3 regions of the Synechococcus sp. LA31 genome follow, and region 3 is predicted to be linked to each of the others. Evidence: predicted binding sites of a transcription regulator. Region 3 holds the regulator's gene; each other region holds the start of a gene.

Region 1 (3,205 bases), 750 kb from region 3:
GCACTGGATCAGTTGAAAAGGGGGGAGGTCCTCGGGCTGGTTGCGCAGCTTCACGAAGCTGCCGGGCCGGAGCAGTTCCACAACGTTGGATTGCATGCTCGCCATGGGGTCTCCCCTGTGCTGAACGCCATCCTCTGGAGTGTTCCCCTGATTCCGGGTTCAGCCCCCGCTTTTGTTCCGTTTCCCCTGTGCTTTTGTGACAGCACATCAGCACATCGCCGTTGATGGGCCGCAAGCAACGTCTTGATTTGCAGCTGGTGGAGCTTGGCCTGGCCACGAGTCGCCAGCAAGCGCAGCAGCTCATCCGGGCTGGCAAGGTGCGCAGCGGTGATCGCGTGCTGGATAAGCCCGGTATGGAGGTGGCGGCGGATCTCCCCTTTGTGGTGGAGCAGCCGCCGCGTTTCGTGTCGCGCGGCGGTGAGAAGCTGCTGGGCGCCCTGTCCACCTTCCCGCTCGAGCTCGCAGGGCGGGTGTGCCTCGATGGCGGCATCTCCACCGGTGGCTTCACCGATTGCCTGCTGCAGCACGGCGCGCAGCGGGTGTACGGCGTGGATGTTGGCTACGGCCAGACGGCCTGGAGCTTGCGCACCGATCCGCGTTTGGTGTTGAAGGAACGCACCAACCTGCGCCACCTGCAGCCAGAAGACCTCTACGGCGATGCCGATCCCTGGCCGGATCTGGCGGTGGCGGATGTGTCGTTCATCCGGCTGGCTTTAGTGCTGCCAGCGATTGGCCGATTGCTGCAGCCCGATCGGCGCGAAGCCCTGCTGCTCGTGAAGCCGCAGTTTGAAGTGGGCAAAGAGCGTGTGGGCAAAGGCGGCGTGGTGCGCGATCCCGCCGCCCATGTGGATGCAATCGAGGGGGTGATCGCCGCAGCGGCGGGGGAGGGCTGGCACCCCTGCGGCGTGACCGCCTCGCCGATCACCGGCCCGGCGGGGAACCACGAATATTTGCTGTGGCTGCGCAGCGGTGCGTGGCCTGTTGTGGCCGAGGGGAACCCAGCTGCTGATCAGCACAAAGCCGCCGGATCGGTTCCCGATGGGGATGCAATCCGGCGGCTCGTGGAGGCCACCCTCAAGGTCTGAGGGTGGTTGTGTAGGCGTGAAGCCCGCTCAGATCGCGCTGCTGTCGCGGTCGCCGGTGCGGATGCGGATCACCGAATCCACGGGGCTGATGAAGATCTTGCCGTCGCCGATTTCTCCGGTACGGGCGGCTTCCTGGATGGCGCTCACCACGGTGTCCACCTGGGGATCGTCCACCACGATCTCGAGCTTGAGCTTCTGCAGAAACTCCACGGTGAACTCGGAGCCGCGGTAGCGCTCCACCTGGCCCTTTTGACGCCCGAAGCCCCGGACCTCGCTCACCGTCATGCCGACAATGCCAGCATTGACCAGGGCCAGCTTCACGTCTTCGAGTTTGAACGGACGAATGATGGCCTCAACTTTTTTCATGGCTGCGGGAGTGGCAGGGGAAGCGCGGTCGGAGACAGTCTCTCAGGAATTCTGGGAGTGCAAGCGGGCCGTTGGGCCCCCTCGCAACGCCATTAGGCCGCAGCTTTCGGGGCAGAGGTGTTGCTTTTGCTACCGCTGCGGGTGCCCGTGGGTCGCTGCTTAGCATCCAGGCCTCAGTTCCCCCTACCGATGAGCGCTGATCAGACCCGCACGCCCCTCTACGGAGAGCGGGCTATCGACGAAGCGGAGCTGATCTGCTTCGAGAATCCACGCCCAGGCCGGGCCTATGAAGTGGCCATCACCCTGCCGGAATTCACTTGCAAGTGCCCGTTTTCGGGGTATCCAGATTTCGCCACGTTGCGCCTGCTGTATCAGCCCGGCCCCCGTGTGATGGAGCTCAAGGCGATCAAGCTTTATGTGAACAGCTACCGCGATCAATCCATCTCCCATGAGGAGGTGACCAACCGAATCCTCGATCACTTCGTGGCCGCCTGCGAGCCGGTGTGGATGCAGCTCGAGGCTGATTTCAACCCCCGCGGCAACGTGCACACGGTGATCCGCGCCACCCACGGCACCCGTCAGCCCTGCTGAAGCTCGGTCAGGAGAGCGGGCAGTTCGCGCGAGAAAGCGGCCAGGTTGCGGTTGCATAGGCCGGCTACGTGCAGCTTGTGCTGCTTGGGTTCAGCGATGGCCCACAGCTGGCGGGTGGCAATCAGGCTCAGCGCACCGCCTGCCAGGGCGATGGCAAAGCCGGCGTACACCAACGGCACGCCGGGATCGCGTTTGAGCAGCAGACCGCTCGCCGGCACAACCCCGGCGATACGCAGCGGGATGCCGGCGATCTCCGCCGGTCCGCCGCCGGGAACCAGGGTGCCGAGAATCTCGGCCTCAGCGGAATAAGCCGTGACAGGGCCCTGTTCGCTGGAGAGCGCGAGCAGCACCGGGTTGCTGCCGTCGGGCCGGGTGGGCAGCACGATGCCCCACACCTGATCGCCCAGCTGCGGAAAGCTCTGTAGCGGCAGCTCCAGGATCGGGCTCTGGCCCAACTGCACCTGGATGGCCGCCAGGGCCCAATCTGCCTGATACACGGTCATCCCCTGGAAGCGCAGAGGATGGTTCACGCTGATGGTCTCGGTGCTTGCCGGCAGGGGGACTGCTGCGTTGGGGTCGCCGGGCTGGAGGCGCAGCTGTGAGCGGAACTGTTCAGGTCGCCCGGCGGGATCGCGTTCGATGCCGAAGCCCTCGAGAGCCACGGTGAGCTGGGTTTCGCCGCGGCGGTTGACCAGTTCGAGTTCATTGCCGGGGGCAAGGAATCGCTCCAGCCGCTGGCCGGCCAGGGCGCCCCAGGCGGCGCCCACCATCAACACCACTAAACCTGCATGCACCAGTAGCGGTCCCACGCGACCGCTGGCCCCGCGCCGGGCAGCCAGACGATCTGGATGGGGCTGTACCTGCCAGCCACGCTGGCTGAGCAGATCCTCAAGTCGCTGCAGCTCCTGGCTGGCATCGCTGCAGCTCAGGGTTTCCGCCAGGTTGAGTTTGCTGAGCTGGCGCGGGCTGCTGTAGTCGATCCAGCGCAGGGCTGCCTGCAGCGCTGGCCACTGGCGTCGCCAGCTGCAAAGGATCAGCGACAGCCCCAACCAGGCCAGTAGGCCCAGAAACCAACTGCTCGAATACACATGATCAAGCTGGAGGCGCAGGATGGCGTTGCCGTTGAGCAGACCCAGCCAGGGCTGGGCGTCATAGACGCGGTG
Region 2 (3,205 bases), 370 kb from region 3:
GAACGGCTGAATTCAGCCGCTGATGCGGTTCATCAGGCGTGAGAAGAGATCGCGGCTGTTGCGGCTGATCGGGGGAGTGTCCTGGCCGCTGCTGCTGAGCCAGTTCACAAAGCGAGAGAAGAGATCGCGTTGGTTGGAGGAAGGCATGGCGTGTGGAGGATGGGGGTGCGGCAGGCAAGGGAGCCGGGCTTCAAAAGAGCAGCGCCGCGGCCGTGATCTGCGCACCAGGACCGATCAGTGCTGGCGCGGCTTGGCGCCGAACTGCTCGATCAGCAGCTCCTTGAGCACCTGTTTCACCTCGCTGGCGGGTACGGCTTTGCGGTGCAACTCGCCGATCTGAGGGTTGGCCCCCTGGGATCCACCGATGGTGATGTCGTAGCCCTCGCCCATGCCGCCCTCAGGGTTGCGGGCTTTGGTGCCGGTGAGGCCAATGGCCCCCATGTAGGCCTGGCCGCAGGTGTTGGGACAGCCGGTCCAATGGATCTTCAGCTCCTCGGGCAGCTCCAGCTCGCGGTCGAGTTCTTCGGCGGCGGCGAGGGCCTGATCCTTGGTGTTGGTGAGGGCGAAGCTGCAGTAGGTGTTGCCCGTGCAGCTCACGGTGCCGGCCGCCAAGTGGCTCGGGGCCAGGCTGAAGCGCTGCAGCAGTGGCTCGGCCTGCAAGGCAGGGATTTGCTCGGAGGCGATCCCGCTGAGGATCACGTTCTGGTCTTCGGTGAGGCGGATGTCGCCGTCGCCATAGCGTTCCGCAAGCCCCGCCAGATCCTGGAAGTCGTCGGCCTTGAGGCGACCCACCGGCACGTGCAGGCCGGCGTAGTGCAGGCCTTCCTGCTTCTGGGCATGAATGCCGTAGTGGCTGCGGGGTTCGTGATCAAACACCGAGCCCGGGTCCGGGGTGAGCGGGCCGAAGCGCTCTTCCACCATCGAACGGAAGGCGTCGAGCCCAACCTGATCGAGATACAGGCGGAAGCGGCCTTTGGGGCGCTTGTCGCGCTCGCCGTTGTCGCGCCAGATCTTGATCACCGCTCCGGTGATGGCGCAGATCTGATCGGGGCGAACCCAGGCGTTGAGGGGAATGGCGTAGGCATTCATCTGCGAGGAGAGAATGCCGCCGATCCACACCCCGAAGCCCAGTTCACCGTTGCGCTCCACCGGGTGGAACACGATGTCGTTGTGGAGCAGGAAGTTGTCGCGAGCTCCGGCAACAGCGGTGTTCCACTTGCGCGGCAGGTTGGAGAATTCCGGATTGCCGGCGCGGTTGTTGGTGAGGTAGTTCTCCAGCTCAACCGTGTAAGGCCGCGTGTCCACGATTTCGTGGGGGTCGATGCCGGCAATGGGATTGCCGGTCACGTTGCGGGGGTTGTCGAAGGCGGATTGGATGGTGGTGAGCCCCACCTCCTGCAGACGGCTCAGAATCTCGGGGAGATCCTCCAGCAGAACACCGCGCAGCTGGATGTTCTGGCGGGTGGTGATATCGGCACTGCCGTTCGTGCCGTAGCGGGCCACGATGCCGCCCACCACGCGCAGTTGTTCGGCGCTGATCGCACCATTGGGCACGCGCAGCCGCAGCATGAACAGCCCTGGCGTTTTCGGGCGCCAGAACATTCCGTACCACTTGAGCCGAAGTTGGAGGTCGGTCTCATCGACGTTTTCCCAGCCGAGCTGGGCAAACCGTTCGATCTCGCTGCCCACGAGCAGACCGTCTTTCGCGGCTTTGTTCTGCTCGATCTTGTTGAGTTTTTTGCCCTCGAGCCAAGACGCCAAGGCGCCGGGTTGAGGGGACTCGTCAGTGATGGATGGGCTAACCACCATGGCTGCTGTTGAGGAAATGGTCTGAGTGGAACTGGAGCCAGCGTTGTCGGGCTCGAACCGAGAGACGGTTCGGCGCGCTGCATGGGGATGCGCTGTCTCCAGGCCGCTTCAGAACGAACAGCACGGCTTGGTTGGTGTGATTAAGCCATTCCTGCCGGCAGGGCGTTTGTTGCTGTTGCTACGAATGTCGTGGGCTTGGCGAATGGTGTCAACCGCTACTTGAGAAGGGCGCGTCATCCGAGTTGATGATGCGGTTCTCAGATGCTCGTGGTGAGCCGATCTTCAGTATTGACGGCCGATTTCGCCGAGCATCCGCACAGCGCCGTAGCGGATCATCTGCCAGACCCGGCCCATCGCCATCAGATCGGCATCCAGCTCGCGGCGCCAGCGTGTGTCGGTGGTGTCGGCGTTGAACCGCTCGCTGGAGCGGCGAGTGCTCCTGCTTTGCGGCCGAGCGGTGCGGCTGCGTCTCGAGCTGGGGATGGGGCGCTGCGATGGCATGGTGAAGGCATGACAGGCGATGTGCCGACTTCACCAGTCCACGGCTCCAGGGAGTGGTGGCCGTTGCTACGGAACCTGCGGCGCCGTGGCCCCTGGTCGCTGTTGGTGGTGGTTCATGGCCACAGCGGTGGTGTGGTTCCTACCGTGCTCGAGCAGGCGTTGGGCGCCTTGGCTGAGCAGCGATCTGCGCCGGTGTGGGTGCAGCCGCTCACCGCTGATCCGGTGGCCTTGCCCTCTGGAGAGCGGCTGTTGGTGGTGCCGTTGCTGCTCACGCCCGGCAGCCATGCCCGCTTTGATCTTCCAGCCCTGCGGGCCCGGCTGCGCACGGCTGGCCATGAGGTGGTGCTGTTGCCGTTTCTGGGGGCTTGGCCTGCGTGGCTGGAGCACCTCCGCCACCAGGTGGCTACGGCTGGCTCTGGTTCGGTGTTGCACCACCCCTTGCGCCCCGGCGTGGCCGATCGCTATCTGAGCGCTCTGTCGCAGCGTGTGGAGCGGCCATTGATCAGTGAGTGGATGGTGGACGGAGCTGGTGGCGGCCCGTTCCCCCTCGCGTTGGCCCCCAACCGGATCACTGCTCAGCTAGAGGATGCGGGCTTCGACGCTCCGGCCTTGCTCGAGCGCCCTGCCACCCGAGACCTGGTGTTCACCCTGCTGCGCAACCTGCCATGACGGAGTCCAGCATCGGCAAGGTGTATCTGGTGGGCGCGGGTCCTGGCGATCCCGATCTGCTCACGATCAAGGCCCATCGGCTGCTGAGCAGCTGCGATGCCCTCGTGTACGACTCGCTCGTGCCGCGGGAGGTGTTGGCGCTGGTGCCCGAGACGGCCGAGCAGCACTTTGTGGGTAAGCGACGCGGTCACCACTCCGTGCCCCAACCGAGCACCAACGCGGTTCT
Region 3 (3,205 bases):
TGAAGGCGCGCGCCGCACCCCCGCGGTGGCCGGGGCGGGATGGGCCTCCGGAGCCACCGCTGGGAAGAGCTGCAATGCTCGCCGTCATCTCCGCTGGCCGCCGCGCTGAAACCTGAATGTAGCGGCGTCAGACCACAGGGCAAGCATTCACCACTACCTGTAGTGCAAACACCCGTACCATCGGAGCGCCGCTCACCTTGCTGCCGTTCATGTCCGCCGCCCCCTCCCGCAGCGATGGCCGCAGCCCTAGCGAACTGAGGCCCACCCGTTTCAGTTGGGACCCGATGGGATTTGCCCTGAGCTCGGTGACCGTGCACACCGGCCGCACCGCCGTGATCTGCAGCGTGTGCCTCGAGGAGAGCGTGCCCAAATGGCGGCAGGGCTCGGGCAAGGGCTGGCTCAGCGCCGACTACCGCCTATTGCCCGCCAGCACCCCCAGCCGCCAGCCCCGAGAGCTGATGAAACTCTCCGGCCGCACCCAAGAGATCCAGCGGCTGATCGCCCGAAGCCTCAGAGCCTGCTTGGACCTTGAGGCCCTGGGGGAGCGCAGCCTCCACATCGACTGCGACGTGCTGCAGGCCGATGCCGGCACCCGCACCGCTTCGATTACCGGCGCCTGGGCCGCCCTGGCCTTGGGCCTGCGGCGCCTAGAGGCCAGAGGCGTACTGGAGCGATCCCCACTCCTGGAGCAAGTGGCGGCTGTGTCGGTGGGGCTGGTGGATGGGAGCGGTCTGCTCGATCTCGACTACAGCGAAGACAGCCGCGCCGCCGTGGATCTCAACGTCGTGATGAACAGCCAGGGCCAGCTGCTGGAAGTGCAGGGCACCGCTGAAGGCGCACCGTTTTCACGCCAACAGCTCAACGGGTTGCTGGATCTCGCCGAAAGCGGACTGCTGCAACTTCGGCACAGCCAGCAGCAGGCGCTCGAGCAAGCACCGAATTAGTGTCAACCACTACAAGAGCCCGTCAGGGTGATCCGTAGGGTCCGGCACACATTGCCCCGCCGTTATGGTCGGCGCCCAACCAGGCTTCAGCCGCTACTCCCCCAGCCCCACGACTGGCGCCACCCCGGCCGCCAATACAACGCTGCTGGATGTGATCCGCGGTCTCAACGGCAGCACCACGGAAACGGTGGAGCGCGGCAAAACGATTTTCTTCCCGGGCGATCCAGCCGAGAAGGTCTACCTGCTGCGTCGCGGTGCTGTGCGCCTGTCGCGGGTGTACGAATCCGGTGAAGAGATCACCGTGGCCCTGCTGCGTGAAAACAGCCTGTTCGGCGTGCTCTCGCTGCTCACCGGCCAACGCTCCGACCGCTTCTATCACGCGGTTGCTTTCACGCGGGTGGAGATGGTCACCGCTCCCGCCACCTCAGTGCGCAAAGCCATCGAAATCGACGCCAGCGTGGGGCTGCTGATGCTGCAGGGCCTCTCCTCGCGCATCTTGCAGACCGAAACCATGATCGAAACCCTCACCCACCGCGATATGTCGTCGCGGCTGGTGAGCTTCCTGCTGGTGCTCTGCCGTGATTTTGGCGTGCCCACCAGCGAGGGGATCACCATCGATCTGCGCCTCTCCCACCAGGCCATTGCCGAAGCGATCGGCTCCACCCGCGTGACCATCACGCGCCTGCTCGGCGATCTACGCAATGCCGGGCTGGTGCAGATCGACCGCAAGAAGATCACCGTGTTTGATCCGCTGGCGTTGGCTAAGCGGTTCAGCTGAACGCTTCCAGCCGATACTGAATCGTCGTCGCGAAAGCGTGTGTCGGGCTGGCTGCTGATCCTGGCGTTGCTGCTGCTGGGTGGGGTGCTCTCCACCCTCGGCGATCGGCTTGGCTCGAAGGTGGGCAAAGCTCGCCTGAGCCTGCTGGGTATGCGACCCCGCCGCACCGCTGTGGTGATCACGGTGCTTACCGGCAGCCTGATCAGTGCCATCTCCCTCGGACTGATGCTGCTAGTGAGCGACAGGCTGCGCACCGGTTTGTTCGAGCTCGATCAGTTGGAGAGGCGCTTGCGTGATGGACGCGAAGACCTCGAACGCAGCCAGCGGGAACTCAGCGCAGCCGAACAGGACCGAGCACTGGCCCGCACACAGTTGGCCATGGTTGAAGACCAGGCCCAGGCGCTGCGCAAGGAGCTCGCCCCACTGCAGGCGCAACGCCGCCAACTGGAGCTGGAACGCGATCGGCTGACCCAGGAGATCGGCACCAAGGATGCCGACATCCGCCGCAACCGCGATGAGCTGGCGCGGCTCAACAGCCGCATCAACGCCGGCGCCAGGGAACTGCAGCAGCTGGAAACCAATTTGATCGCCCTGCGCCGTGGCGATGTGGTGATCAGCAGCGGGCAGCCATTAGAGATCGCCAAGGTGCGGATCGAGCAGCCCTCGCAAGCCAAACCGGTGATCGAAGCGCTGCTGCGCCAAACCAACATCAACGTGTATCAGCGGGTGCTGCCGGGCCAAGTTCCCAACCGCCAGATCCTGCTGGTGCCCCGCAGTGACATCACCAAGCTCGAAGGCATCCTCAGCAAGCCGGGTGACTGGGTGGTGAGCGTGATCTCTGCCGCCAACGTGCTCAAGGGTGAACGACAGGTGGTGGCCTTCCCCGACGTGCGACGCAATAAGCGGGTGGTGCAGGCGGGCGAGCAACTGGCCAGCACCGTGCTCGAAGGCGATGAGCGCAGCCCCGAACAGGTGCGCAGCCTGCTCAATCTGCTGCTCGCCGCTGCTTACAACACGGTGAAGCGCAACGGCAGCCTGGCCAGCGGGCTGCAATTCGATGCCGCCAGCGTGAGTCAACTCACCGCAGAGCTGACCAATCGTCCCTCCGGCCAGGTGGTGCAACTGCAGGCGATCTCGCGCCGCAACAGCGATCTGGTGGACCCGGTGGCTGTGGAGATTCGAGCAGTGAATCGTTGAGTCGCCTAGCCGCCATCGACCCGGGCCGCAGCAAATGCGGCCTGGTGCTCGCGGATCCGGAGGCATCGCGGGTGCTCGCTGCCGGCGTTCTTCCTCCGTTGCGCTGCCGCGAGCTACTGCTGCAGTGGTGCAACCAGCACCCCTTCGCCAAGGTGCTGCTCGGCGATGGCACCGGCAGCCAGCCCTGGTTGCCATGGCTGGCTGAGCAGCAGCTCTCAACGCTGCTCGTGCCGGAAGCCGGCACCACACTGGCGGCACGGGAGCGCTATTGGCAGTTGGAGCGCCC

Evidence for each region. The regulator NtcA, encoded in region 3, controls nitrogen genes in cyanobacteria. The targets are predictions, from matches to a motif close to GTANCNNNNGNTAC.
Region 1: a site for NtcA is predicted at 1,571-1,584, ahead of queF (preQ(1) synthase). Genes of this name have one in related genera too.
Region 2: a site for NtcA is predicted at 2,015-2,028, ahead of KJJ24_RS12235 (ferredoxin--nitrite reductase). Genes of this name have one in related genera too.

The regions. Positions count from the first base shown of each region.
Region 1 covers NZ_CP075523.1:2,635,843-2,639,047, forward strand. The annotation lists gene KJJ24_RS14235 (hypothetical protein) at 1-105, opposite strand, end outside; gene KJJ24_RS14240 (TlyA family RNA methyltransferase) at 225-1,085, shown strand; gene KJJ24_RS14245 (P-II family nitrogen regulator) at 1,113-1,451, opposite strand; gene queF (preQ(1) synthase) at 1,641-2,042, shown strand; gene KJJ24_RS14255 (cytochrome c biogenesis protein ResB) at 2,030-3,205, opposite strand, start outside.
Region 2 covers NZ_CP075523.1:2,254,435-2,257,639, forward strand. The annotation lists gene KJJ24_RS12230 (ferredoxin--nitrite reductase) at 13-147, opposite strand; gene KJJ24_RS12235 (ferredoxin--nitrite reductase) at 235-1,809, opposite strand; gene KJJ24_RS12240 (hypothetical protein) at 2,092-2,310, opposite strand; gene KJJ24_RS12245 (CbiX/SirB N-terminal domain-containing protein) at 2,320-2,979, shown strand; gene cobA (uroporphyrinogen-III C-methyltransferase) at 2,976-3,205, shown strand, end outside.
Region 3 covers NZ_CP075523.1:1,883,649-1,886,853, forward strand. The annotation lists gene KJJ24_RS10295 (cob(I)yrinic acid a,c-diamide adenosyltransferase) at 1-88, opposite strand, end outside; gene rph (ribonuclease PH) at 210-944, shown strand; gene ntcA (global nitrogen regulator NtcA) at 1,009-1,722, shown strand; gene KJJ24_RS10310 (DUF3084 domain-containing protein) at 1,762-2,919, shown strand; gene KJJ24_RS10315 (resolvase) at 2,916-3,205, shown strand, end outside.